Regions from separate parts of the Streptomyces sp. NEAU-W12 genome, predicted to be linked through region 1. Evidence: riboswitches for the same ligand, from Rfam matches in the RefSeq annotation. Region 1 holds a riboswitch; the other holds the start of a gene.

Region 1 (5,156 bases):
TGCCGTGGCAGACACCGGACAGGGTGCCGCGGCCCGGCGGCCCCTGTTCCCCCCGGTCGCGCACGGCCGGGGCCGGCCCGGCCCGTCGCGGTCCGCCGGGCGGCGAGGCGTTCGTGAACCGGCACAGCCGGTGGGCGCTCGCTGGGTCACGCACGCGTTCTCCTCCGTCCCGAGCCCTGCACACCGGAAGGGAAGGAGGCGCGGTCACACGCAAGCCGTGCGACGTCCGCACCGCCGACCCAGTCCACGAGGTCACCGTGCACAGCCCGCGCATGACGCACGGGCGCAGCGGCAGGTTTTCGGACTCGTGGGCGCGCCCGCCGGACATCCGCGGACACCTACCGGCCGTCACTTCCCCGGCCCTGGCACGGGCCCAGTGTCGTTTGACGGCGTTCGTTCCCACTCACCGCTGCGGGACAGTCCCGGATTCCCACCGGGTTCCCTCTTGCGTCGCGCCACCGGACGTCCGGGCGGACGGGCGGCGCGAACCGGCTGCGCGGATCAGCGTAGAGGCACCCGCGCCCCGGCGACAGTGGGGGAACGGCGGTTGTCCTGAATGCGAGTGGTGCGGCAGCCGGGGCGGGGGAGCCGGGCGGTTGCGCGCGCGGGCTGTGCGGCGGTGGCGGATCCGCGGTGCCCACCGGGCCCGGTGAGGAGCCGGGGACGGCGGCCCGCAGCGGACCGGTGAGCTGCCGGCCTTCGCCGTCGCTCCGGGCTCTGGCCGGATCGGGTATCGGTGATGTGCCGTCCCCTCAGCCAGACTGGTTGCCCCACGACACACGCGCACCAACCCTGCGGTGCCAGTGCCCGGGAGGCCCCGATGCTGTCAGACGCGAATCCGGACGAAGACGGGACCGCCGCCCGGCCGGGACGAGAACGCCCGCCCGCCGACCGTGTCGCCCTGCGGGGTGATCTGCGCTCCGCGCTGCCCGACGCCACCGCGGCGGTGGTGGTCACGGCGGCCGTGTTCGTGTTCCTGTACGTGCGTGTGGGCTCGGGCGATTCCGACACGGTCGCGGTCATGCCGTTCATGGCCGACGCCGGTACCTACTGGATGTACCTGCTCAGCCAGGCGTTCGGGTGGTCGGGCCTGCTGTGGGCGTGGGGCACGGTGATGCTCGGACTGCTGCTGTCCGGACCGCGTCCCGCCCGGCTGCCGGTCTCCCGGCGGGTGCTGGAACGCTGGCACCGCACCACGAGCCTGACCACGATGGCCCTGATGCTCGCGCACGCGCTGATGTTCGCGGCGGAACTCGTCCGCTACGAGGCGGAGTCGGGCTGGGCCGAGCGGCTGTGGGCGGGCTTCGCGGACAGCTTCGTGCCGGGCTGGTACGACTCCGGGACCGGCAGGGTCGCCATCCCGCTCGGCCAGGGCGCCCTGTATCTGGCGATCCCCCTGGGCCTGTTGTTCTACGTCCGGCACCGCATCGGAGCGAACGCCTGGCGACGGCTGCACCGGTTCGTCGTCGTCGTGTACGTGCTGAGCGTGTGGCACACCCTGCTGTACGGGACCAACGTCTGGTACGGGGGGTGGCCGCGCACCGTGCTCTGGCTGCTGCAGCTGCCGGTCGCGGTACTCCTGCTGCTCCGGTTGCTGCGGCCGGCCCGCAGGGCCGAGCAACTGGGCACGCCCCGGGGACGCGGGGGGGTGGGCCGGCCGGCCTGGGCGGCGCGGGCGGGTGGACGGCTCGCAGCCGCAGCGGCCGTCGTCGGACTCCTTGTCGTCGTGGTGTCCGGCCGCGACGGAGGACGGGACCGTCCGGCCGAGCCGCCCGCGACGGCACCGCACGCCCAAGAGACGGAATGACGTTCCCGTCCGCGCACGACCCCGACGACCCGACGCGCACCGCGCGTTTGGCCCGGCCCGATTCCGTGAGCACCGCGCACGCCCTGTCCGCCCGGCCGGCCACCTCGGGGACGAGGACGGAGGCCACCGTGGTGCGAGAGCCCGCGCGATGCCATGATGGCCGACGACAAGGCGACGGCGGAACGAGGAAGCCGGTGTGAATCCGGCGCGGTCCCGCCACTGTGATCGGCGAGCGAGCCCCGCACATGACCACTGCCCGCACCAGGGTGGGAAGGCGCGGAGCGCGCATCGACCCGAGAGCCAGGAGACTCACGCGGTCGCCTCCTCGACGTGTCACCGGGGCGGATCTCCCCGGAAGAGAGGAACGATGCCGCATGCCTGACGGCGTGAGCAGGGCCGAAGCGACGTCCGTCGACGTCGCGGCCTCGGAGCCCGCCCCGGCGCCCTGCCGAGTGGTCGTGTGCAGGGACTGCTGCTGTGGCAGCCCGAAGGTGACCGGTGTCGACCACGCGGCGCAGACGGCGCGCCTGCGCGCGGAGGTACCGGTACGGGTGTCCGCGTGCCTGGACGTGTGCGAACAGGCCAACGTCATCGTCGTCCAGCCCTCCGCGGCGGGCCGGGCCGCCGGCGCCCGGCCCGTCTGGCTCGGACTGGTCAACGACCCGGACGCCACCGAGGACATCGCCGCCTGGGCACGCGCCGGCGGACCCGGCGTAGTGCCCCCACCGGACATCCTCGACCTGTACGCCATCACGCCGCCGCGACGGCGTACGGCTTCCTGAGACCGCGCTCGCCCCCTCACCGGCCCTGCGCCGGTACACCCGCCGGAAAGGAAGCGCCCCGACATGACCGAACATGCCCGGGCCTCTGCCGGGGCCGTCGCCGCGGCTCTCCAGGACGTGGCGGCCCTCGGCGGTTTCTTCGCCGTGCACGTCGGTGGCCGGGACGAGGGCTGGCATCCGCTCGACCACTCCTATGCGAGGGGCTTCACCGACCTGGCCGAGGCCGTGGCGCACCGGCACCACACCCGCGAACCGCGGATCGACGTGTCCATCGCCCACCTCGGACACGCGGCACGCCTGTGGTCCCCCGCCCTCGCTTGCGCACTGCTGCACGGGATCGTCCCGGACCTGACGGAACTGCAGCGTGCCGACGACGGACCGGCCCTCCGGCTGCCCCGCCCCGCCGGCTGGCACGCCGAGCGGCTGCCCGAACCCGCTCTCGCCCTCAACGAGCAGGTGATGGGCCATCTGCGAGGGCTCGCGGCCGGACTCCGCGTCAGGATCGCTCCGCGCCTGCTGGACGGGAACGCCGCCTCCGCACTCGTCGGGGCGGCCCATGCCCTGCTGAGGGCCCGCCCCGGGCTGCGCGAGCCGCTGACCGGCCTCACGACCGAGCTGCTGGGTACCGGACGGCTCGCGGGCACGGGAACGATCACCGGGCCCGATCTCACGTTCCGGCGCCGCAGTTGCTGCCTCTACTACCGTGCACCGAACGGCTCGAAATGCGGTGACTGCTGCCTGGCCGGTCGGGACGGGCCATGAGGCGAGCCGCAACCGGAGCGCCGCACCGGCCCACCGGCTCCGCGCAGGCCGGCGTTCCGGCAGGGGTGGACCACCCCGCACGGGGCGGGGCGGACCCCGGTGACGCCGGGCCTCCACGCGTCCGCCGTTTCCTCCCGGTGACGCCCCGTTGACAGAGTGCGGCGCGGATCCCACAATCAGTGCCGTGACCACACACCGGTTCAACACGACGACGGGGCCTCTGCGCGTCCCGGACCGAATCGGCTGTGAACGCTCCGGTCGATAACCGGCTGCCTTTGAGCCGCAGGCTCGACGCACCCCGACCCTGAAACCGGACCGCGCTCCCGTCCTTGCGGCGGACGCCCCGGACATCACCGCCCCGGCCGTCCCGGCCGTTTCCAAGGCCGTCCGCACGCCCGTCTCCCGCGGACGCCGGACACCGCGGCGAAGCGCAGACACGAGAAGGAGCACTTCATGACCGTCACGCACGCTGGTCCGGCCGTCGGCCTGCGCGAAGCGCGCATCCCGCAGGACGGGATGCACGAGGGACGGCGCACACTGCGCCGGCTGCCCGAGGGGCAGCAGGAACGCCCCTACGAACGGTTCGACGTCGTCCCGCAGGCGCGCACGATCGGCGCCGAGATCAAGGGCGTCGACCTCGCACGCCCGCTCGGCCCCGGGCTTCACGAGGAACTCAACCGGGCCCTGCTGGAGTGGAAGGTGCTGTTCTTCCGCGGCCAGCACCTCACCTCCGACCAGCAGCGCGCCTTCGCCGGCCACTGGGGCGAGCTGGAGACGAACCCGCTGCTCGCCACCGGTTCCACCGAGGACGTCGTCCGCTTCGACAAGCGTGACCCGGCCACCCCGACCTACGAGAACGTCTGGCACGCCGACGTCACCTTCCGGGAGCGGCCCGCGCTCGGCGCCGTCCTCCAGGTGCGCGAGGTGCCCCCGTTCGGCGGGGACACCATGTGGGCGGACATGGCGGCCGCCTACGACAACCTTCCCCAGGAGGTGAAGGACCGCATCGAGGGCGCCCGGGCCGTGCACGACTTCATCCCCGGCTTCGCCAGGTTCTACGGGCCCGAGCGGCTGATCCCCCATCAGGACCGGTTCCCGCCCGTGGAGCACCCGGTCGTGCGCACCCACCCCGAGACCGGGCGGCGCATGCTGTTCGTGAACACCTCCTTCACCACCCACATCACGGGGATGACCCGCGACGAGAGCGACCGGCTGCTGCGGTACCTCTTCCAGCAGGCGCACGTTCCGGAGTTCCAGGTGCGCTTTCGCTGGCAGCCGGGGGACATCGCCTTCTGGGACAACCGCGCCACCCAGCACTACGCCGTCAACGACTACGGCAGCGGGCGCCGGGTCGCCGAGCGCGTCGCCATCGCCGGCGACCGCCCTTACTGAGCGCCCCTGCCGACCGCCGCTCCCCGCAAAGGCGTGTCCGGTCCCGTGGGGCCGGCGGGTGGCGTGGGCCGGGCGCCGGCCACCCTCCCCCGAAGGTGACCGACGTCCGACCGCTCCCCCGGCGCCGGACAGTGGTCGTGGCGTCCGTCGCAGCGGCCCGGTGCTGCTACCAGCACATGACCGCCGTCTCGCCCGAACCCCGTGCGGAGTACAGGCGGATCCGGACGAAGTAGCGGCGGCCCTTGACGAGCCGGACCGCGAGCGTCGCGTTGTGCGGGGTCCCTCCGTCGTCGTGCCCGGCGAGGTAGCGGGGCTCCCCGTCCCGCTCCTCGAACAGCACGACGACCAGGTCGCCGTCGCCGAAGGTGCCCACCGTGTACGCGCGGGTCTCCACCGGGTCGATGCGGAAGTCG
Region 2 (5,156 bases), on a different contig from region 1:
TAGCTCTGCAGGCGGTGCGTGACCTCTGCGAGCCGGTCGGCCGACAGGAGGTTCGGGGAGCGGCCGGGGACGGACGAGGCGGTCAGCCAGAGCCTGCACATCCACTCCAGCTGGGCGGTGCGGTCGTAGGCCTGGTCGAGGGTCGTGCCGTGGGTGACGGTGCCGTGGTTCTGGAGGAGGCAGCCGGTGCGGTCCTCGAGGGCGCGCAGCATGTTCCCGGCCAGTTCGTCGGTGCCGTAGGTCGCGTACGGGGCCACCCGTACGGGGCCGCCGAGCGCGGCGGCCATGTAGTGGATCGGGGGGAGTTCGTCGACGAGCGTGGAGACGGCCGTCGCGTGCACGGCGTGGGTGTGCACCACCGCGCGGGCGCCGGTCGTGCGGTACACCGCGAGATGCATGGGCAGCTCGCTGGTCGGGACCAGGGTGCCGAGGACCTGCCGGCCGGTGAGGTCGACGCCGGTGACGTCGTCCGGCGCCAGCCGGTCGTAGGGCACGCCGGAGGGGGTGACCAGCACGGTCTCCCCCACCCGCAGGGAGACGTTGCCGGAGGTCCCGACGACGAGCCCGTCCGCGACGGTCCTGCGGGCCGTCCCGACGAGGACGGTCCAGGCGCGGGCCTCCTCGTCGCTCGCCTGCCGCCCCCGCCGCTTCCTCGCGCCCCGCCGGTCGACCTGTCGCTCAGCCATGCCGTGATCCTGCCGGGTGACCGGAATCTCTTCAACGGCGTGCCTTCCGCCCCCGACTGCCCGTCCGCACCCGTCTCCGGCCGGCCATGGAGCCGTCGGATTCATCACAGTCACCCCAATGCCCATCCCAGTTCATCTTCCGTTCATCCAGGTTGCCTACGTTCAACGCGCCAATGACTTCGAACGATTGCCTGGGTAAATGGAAAGCTTCTCGCTGATCCTCGCGATTGTGGTGGTAACCGCACTCGCGTTCGATTTCACGAACGGTTTCCACGACACCGCGAACGCGATGGCGACGACCATTTCGACCGGTGCTCTCAAGCCCAAGGTGGCGGTGGCCATGTCCGCCGTCCTCAACCTGGTGGGCGCCTTCCTCTCCGTGGAGGTCGCCAACACGATCTCCAAGGGCCTCGTCGACGAGGCCGGCATCCGTCCCGAGGTCATCTTCGCCGCACTGGTCGGCGCGATCCTCTGGAACCTCCTGACCTGGCTGGTCGGTCTGCCGTCCAGTTCCTCGCACGCCCTGATGGGCGGCCTGATCGGCGCCACCGTCGCCTCGGCGGGCTTCGGCGCGGTGCACGGCGACGTCCTGGTCACCAAGGTGCTGATCCCCGCGATCGCCGCGCCGCTGGTCGCCGGCCTGGCCGCGATGTTCGCGACCCGGCTGACCTACCGCATGGGCCGCCGGTCGGCCGACAGCAAGGCCTCCGAGAAGGGGTACCGGGCCGGACAGATCGCCTCGGCCGGCCTGGTCTCCCTGGCCCACGGCACCAACGACGCCCAGAAGACCATGGGCATCATCACCCTGGCCCTGGTCGCCGGCGGCACCCTCGCCCCGGACTCCGACCCGCCGATGTGGGTCATCCTCTCCGCGGGCATCGCCATCGCGCTCGGCACCTACCTCGGCGGCTGGCGCATCATCCGCACCATGGGCAAGGGCCTGACCGACCTCCAGCCGCAGCAGGGCTTCGCCGCCCAGACGAGCGCCGCGACGGTCATCCTGGCCTCCTCCCACCTCGGTTTCTCCCTGTCCACCACGCACTCGGTCTCCGGTTCGGTGATGGGTGCGGGCCTGGGCCGCAAGGGCGGTGTGGTCCGCTGGTCGACGGCCACCCGGATGTTCGTCGCCTGGGGTCTGACGCTGCCGGCGGCGGCCCTGGTCGCGGCGATCGCCGAGTGGGTCTGCGGCTTCGGCGGCTGGGGCACCGCCCTCGTCGCCGTCTTCCTGGTCGGATCCAGCGCGGCGATCTGGAAGATCTCCCGGCGCGAGGTCGTCGACCACACCAACGTGAACGGCACCGACGAGACGGACGAGGAGCAGGGCGGCGTCGTGACCGCGGCCATGGCCGCGGTGGCCACCCCGCCGGCGGGCCACGTGAGCGACGAGCTCTCGGCCACCGTCCCGGCCCCCGCCGACCCGACGGCCCCTCCGGCCAGGACCACGGTCTGACCCCCCAGCAGGACGCGAAGGAAGAAGAGCACCATGAAGATCGACTGGGCCGCCCTCGGTTCCGTCTTCGGCGTCAGCCTCGTGGTCACCGTGGCCCTGGTGGCCCTGTTCACCCTGGGCATCACCGGCCTGTCCCGCCGTGAACGGGCCGCGGCCCGGGGCGGGTCCGCGGTCCTCGCGGTCACCGGCGCCTACGCCTGCTTCGCGGCGTGCGCGGCGGCGGTGGCGTACGGGATCTACCTGATCATGGCCTGACGGCCCGTCCGACGGGCGGTGCGGGGCGCGTCGCCTCCGCACCGCCCGTTCGTCGTGCCCGTGCCGCCTTCGGGGTTCACCCCCCGGAAGCCCTCTGTGGGCCTCGGCACACTTCAGCCCCGCAGGTCAACGGCAAGTTGACGGTTCTTCCGGACCATGGTGGACTGCCGGAGCCAATACGGGCGGCAGGAGAGGAAGCCGGTGCGATTCCGGCGCGGTCCCGCCACTGTCACCGGGGTGAACCACCCCGGGAGCCAGGAACTCTCGCCGCCGGTCTCGTCGAACCAGGGCGCGGACACCCTGAGTGAGGACATATCGCCATGCCCGGCTGCCTGTCGAGGTCGACCAGCGACACCCCGCCCCCGCTCGGGGCCACCGCCCGCACCGGATCCCTCCCCGGTTGAACCCATGGGTGGCGATCGCGCGTTCGCGTACGGCGCCGCTGCCGGCCTCCTCGGCGACCTCCTCCTCGGCGATCCCCGCCGCGGGCATCCGGTCGCCGCTTTCGGACGGGCCGCGGCTGCCGTGGAACACATGCTGTGGCGGGACGACCGGGGCCGGGGCGCGCTGCACACCGCCGTCTGCGTCGGCGGGGCCGTCGCTCTGGGGAGCCTGGCCGCACGCTGCGTACGGTCCTCCCCCGCCGCCTCGGTGGCCCTGACCGGCGCGGCCACCTGGGCCGTCGTCGGAGGGACGTCGCTGGCCCAAGAGGCCCGCGCCGTCGGGCGCGCCCTGGAGTCCGGGGACCTCGCGGCGGCGCGGGCACGGCTGCCGCACCTGTGCGGGCGGGACCCGCAGGCGCTGGACGCCGACGGGATCGCCCGCGCGGTCGTGGAGTCCGTCGCCGAGAACACCTCCGACGCCGTGGTGGGCGCCCTGGTGTGGGGGGCCGTCGCCGGTGTGCCGGGGCTGCTCGGGTTCCGGGCCGTCAACACCCTGGACGCCATGGTCGGCCACAGGTCCCCCCGCCACCTGCGGTACGGCTGGGCCTCCGCGCGCCTCGACGACGTCGCCGGGTGGCCCGGAGCGCGACTGACCGCCGTCCTCGCCTCGGCGGCCGGGCCGGACCCCCGGGGAGCGGTGCGGGCCTGGCGCGCGGATGCCGCCGGTCATCCGAGTCCCAACGCAGGGCCCGTGGAGGCGTCCTTCGCGGGCGCGCTCGGCGTGCGGCTCGGCGGGACGCTGTCCTACGCCGGGCGGGTCGAGCACCGGCCCGTCCTCAACGGCGGCGGCCGTGCCGTGACCGTGGCGGACATCGACCGCGCGGTGCGGCTCTCGCGCCGCATCGGCTGGCTGGCGCTCGGTGCCGGCGCCGTCGCACGGCCCGCGGTGCGAGCGGTGACACGGTCGGTGATGCGGACGGCACGCCGTGGGAACCGTGGGAAGGGACGTACGTCATGAGCGGTGGGGGCCTGCTGGTCGCCGGTACGACATCGGACGCCGGCAAGAGCGTGGTGACCGCCGGGATCTGCCGGTGGCTCGTACGGCAGGGCGTCAAGGTCGCGCCGTTCAAGGCGCAGAACATGTCGCTGAACTCGTTCGTGACGCGGGAGGGCGCCGAGATCGGCCGGGCGCAGGCCATGCAGGCCCAGGCCTGCCGGGTGGAGCCGCACGCGCTGATGAACCCGGTGCTGCTCAAGCCCGGCGGGGAACGGAGCAGCCAGGTCGTCCTGCTGGGCCGGGCGGTCGGCGAGCTGAGCGCGCGCGGCTACCACGGCGGGCGGCAGCAGCAGCTCCTGGGCACGGTGCTGGACTGTCTCGCGCAGTTGCGGGGCACGTATGACGCGGTGATCTGTGAAGGGGCCGGCAGCCCGGCCGAGATAAATCTGCGGCGCACCGACATCGTCAACATGGGGATCGCGAGGAACGCCGGGCTCCCCGTCCTCGTCGTCGGCGACATCGACCGCGGCGGCGTCTTCGCCTCCTTCTTCGGCACCGTCGCGCTGCTCTCCCCCGAGGACCAGGAACTGGTCGCCGGGTTCCTGGTGAACAAGTTCCGGGGCGATGTGTCACTCCTCGAACCGGGCCTGGACATGCTGCACGGTCTGACCGGGCGGCGCACCTACGGCGTGCTGCCCTTCCGCCACGGGCTCGGCATCGACGAGGAGGACGGGCTGGCCGTGTCCCTGCGGGGCGCCGTGCGGGAGTCCGCGGTCACCGCGCCGGTCGGCGAGGACGTGCTGCGGGTCGCCGTGTGCGCGGTGCCGCTGATGTCCAACTTCACGGACGTGGACGCGCTGGCCGCCGAACCGGGCGTCGTGGTCCGCTTCGTGGACCGGCCCGAGGAACTGGCCGACGCCGACCTCGTGGTGGTGCCGGGCACGCGCGGCACCGTACGGGCGCTCCAGTGGCTGCGGGAGCGCGGACTCGCCGACGCGCTGAGACGGCGGGCGGCCGAGGGGCGGCCCGTGCTCGGGATCTGCGGCGGCTTCCAGATCCTCGGCGAGCGCATCGAGGACGACGTGGAGAGCCGCGCCGGCCGGGTCGACGGGCTCGGCATCCTGCCCGTACGGGTCCGGTTCGCGCGGGAGAAGACGCTCGCACGGCCCGTCGGGCAGGCCCTCGGGGAGCCCGTCGAGGGCTACGAGATCCATCACGGGGTCGCCGACGTGCGGGGAGGTGAGGTGTTCCTCTCCGACGAGCGAGGGCACGGCCTGGACGGCTGCCGGGTCGAAGCGGCCTGGGGCACGCACTGGCACGGCTCGCTGGAGTCGGACGGTTTCCGCCGGGCCTTCCTGCGCGAGGTGGCCGCCGCCGCGGGGCGC

Evidence for each region. Region 1 has a riboswitch for cobalamin ahead of ORI94_RS06525 ((2Fe-2S) ferredoxin domain-containing protein). Riboswitches for the same ligand answer to the same signal wherever they lie in the genome.
Region 2: linked by a shared signal. The riboswitch ahead of ORI94_RS03955 (cobalamin biosynthesis protein) and the one ahead of ORI94_RS06525 ((2Fe-2S) ferredoxin domain-containing protein) in region 1 are both predicted to bind cobalamin.

What each region holds. Positions count from the first base shown of each region.
Region 1 is NZ_JAPJDM010000004.1:68,716-73,871, forward strand. It holds gene ORI94_RS06515 (hypothetical protein) at 1-154, opposite strand, end outside; cobalamin riboswitch at 290-461, opposite strand; gene ORI94_RS06520 (ferric reductase-like transmembrane domain-containing protein) at 821-1,807, shown strand; cobalamin riboswitch at 1,989-2,118, shown strand; gene ORI94_RS06525 ((2Fe-2S) ferredoxin domain-containing protein) at 2,182-2,589, shown strand; gene ORI94_RS06530 ((2Fe-2S)-binding protein) at 2,653-3,351, shown strand; gene ORI94_RS06535 (TauD/TfdA dioxygenase family protein) at 3,805-4,743, shown strand; gene ORI94_RS06540 (M12 family metallopeptidase) at 4,910-5,156, opposite strand, start outside.
Region 2 is NZ_JAPJDM010000002.1:382,120-387,275, reverse strand. It holds gene ORI94_RS03970 (class II aldolase/adducin family protein) at 1-686, opposite strand, end outside; gene ORI94_RS03965 (inorganic phosphate transporter) at 886-2,136, shown strand; gene ORI94_RS03960 (hypothetical protein) at 2,170-2,391, shown strand; cobalamin riboswitch at 2,516-2,678, shown strand; gene ORI94_RS03955 (cobalamin biosynthesis protein) at 2,800-3,792, shown strand; gene ORI94_RS03950 (cobyric acid synthase) at 3,789-5,156, shown strand, end outside.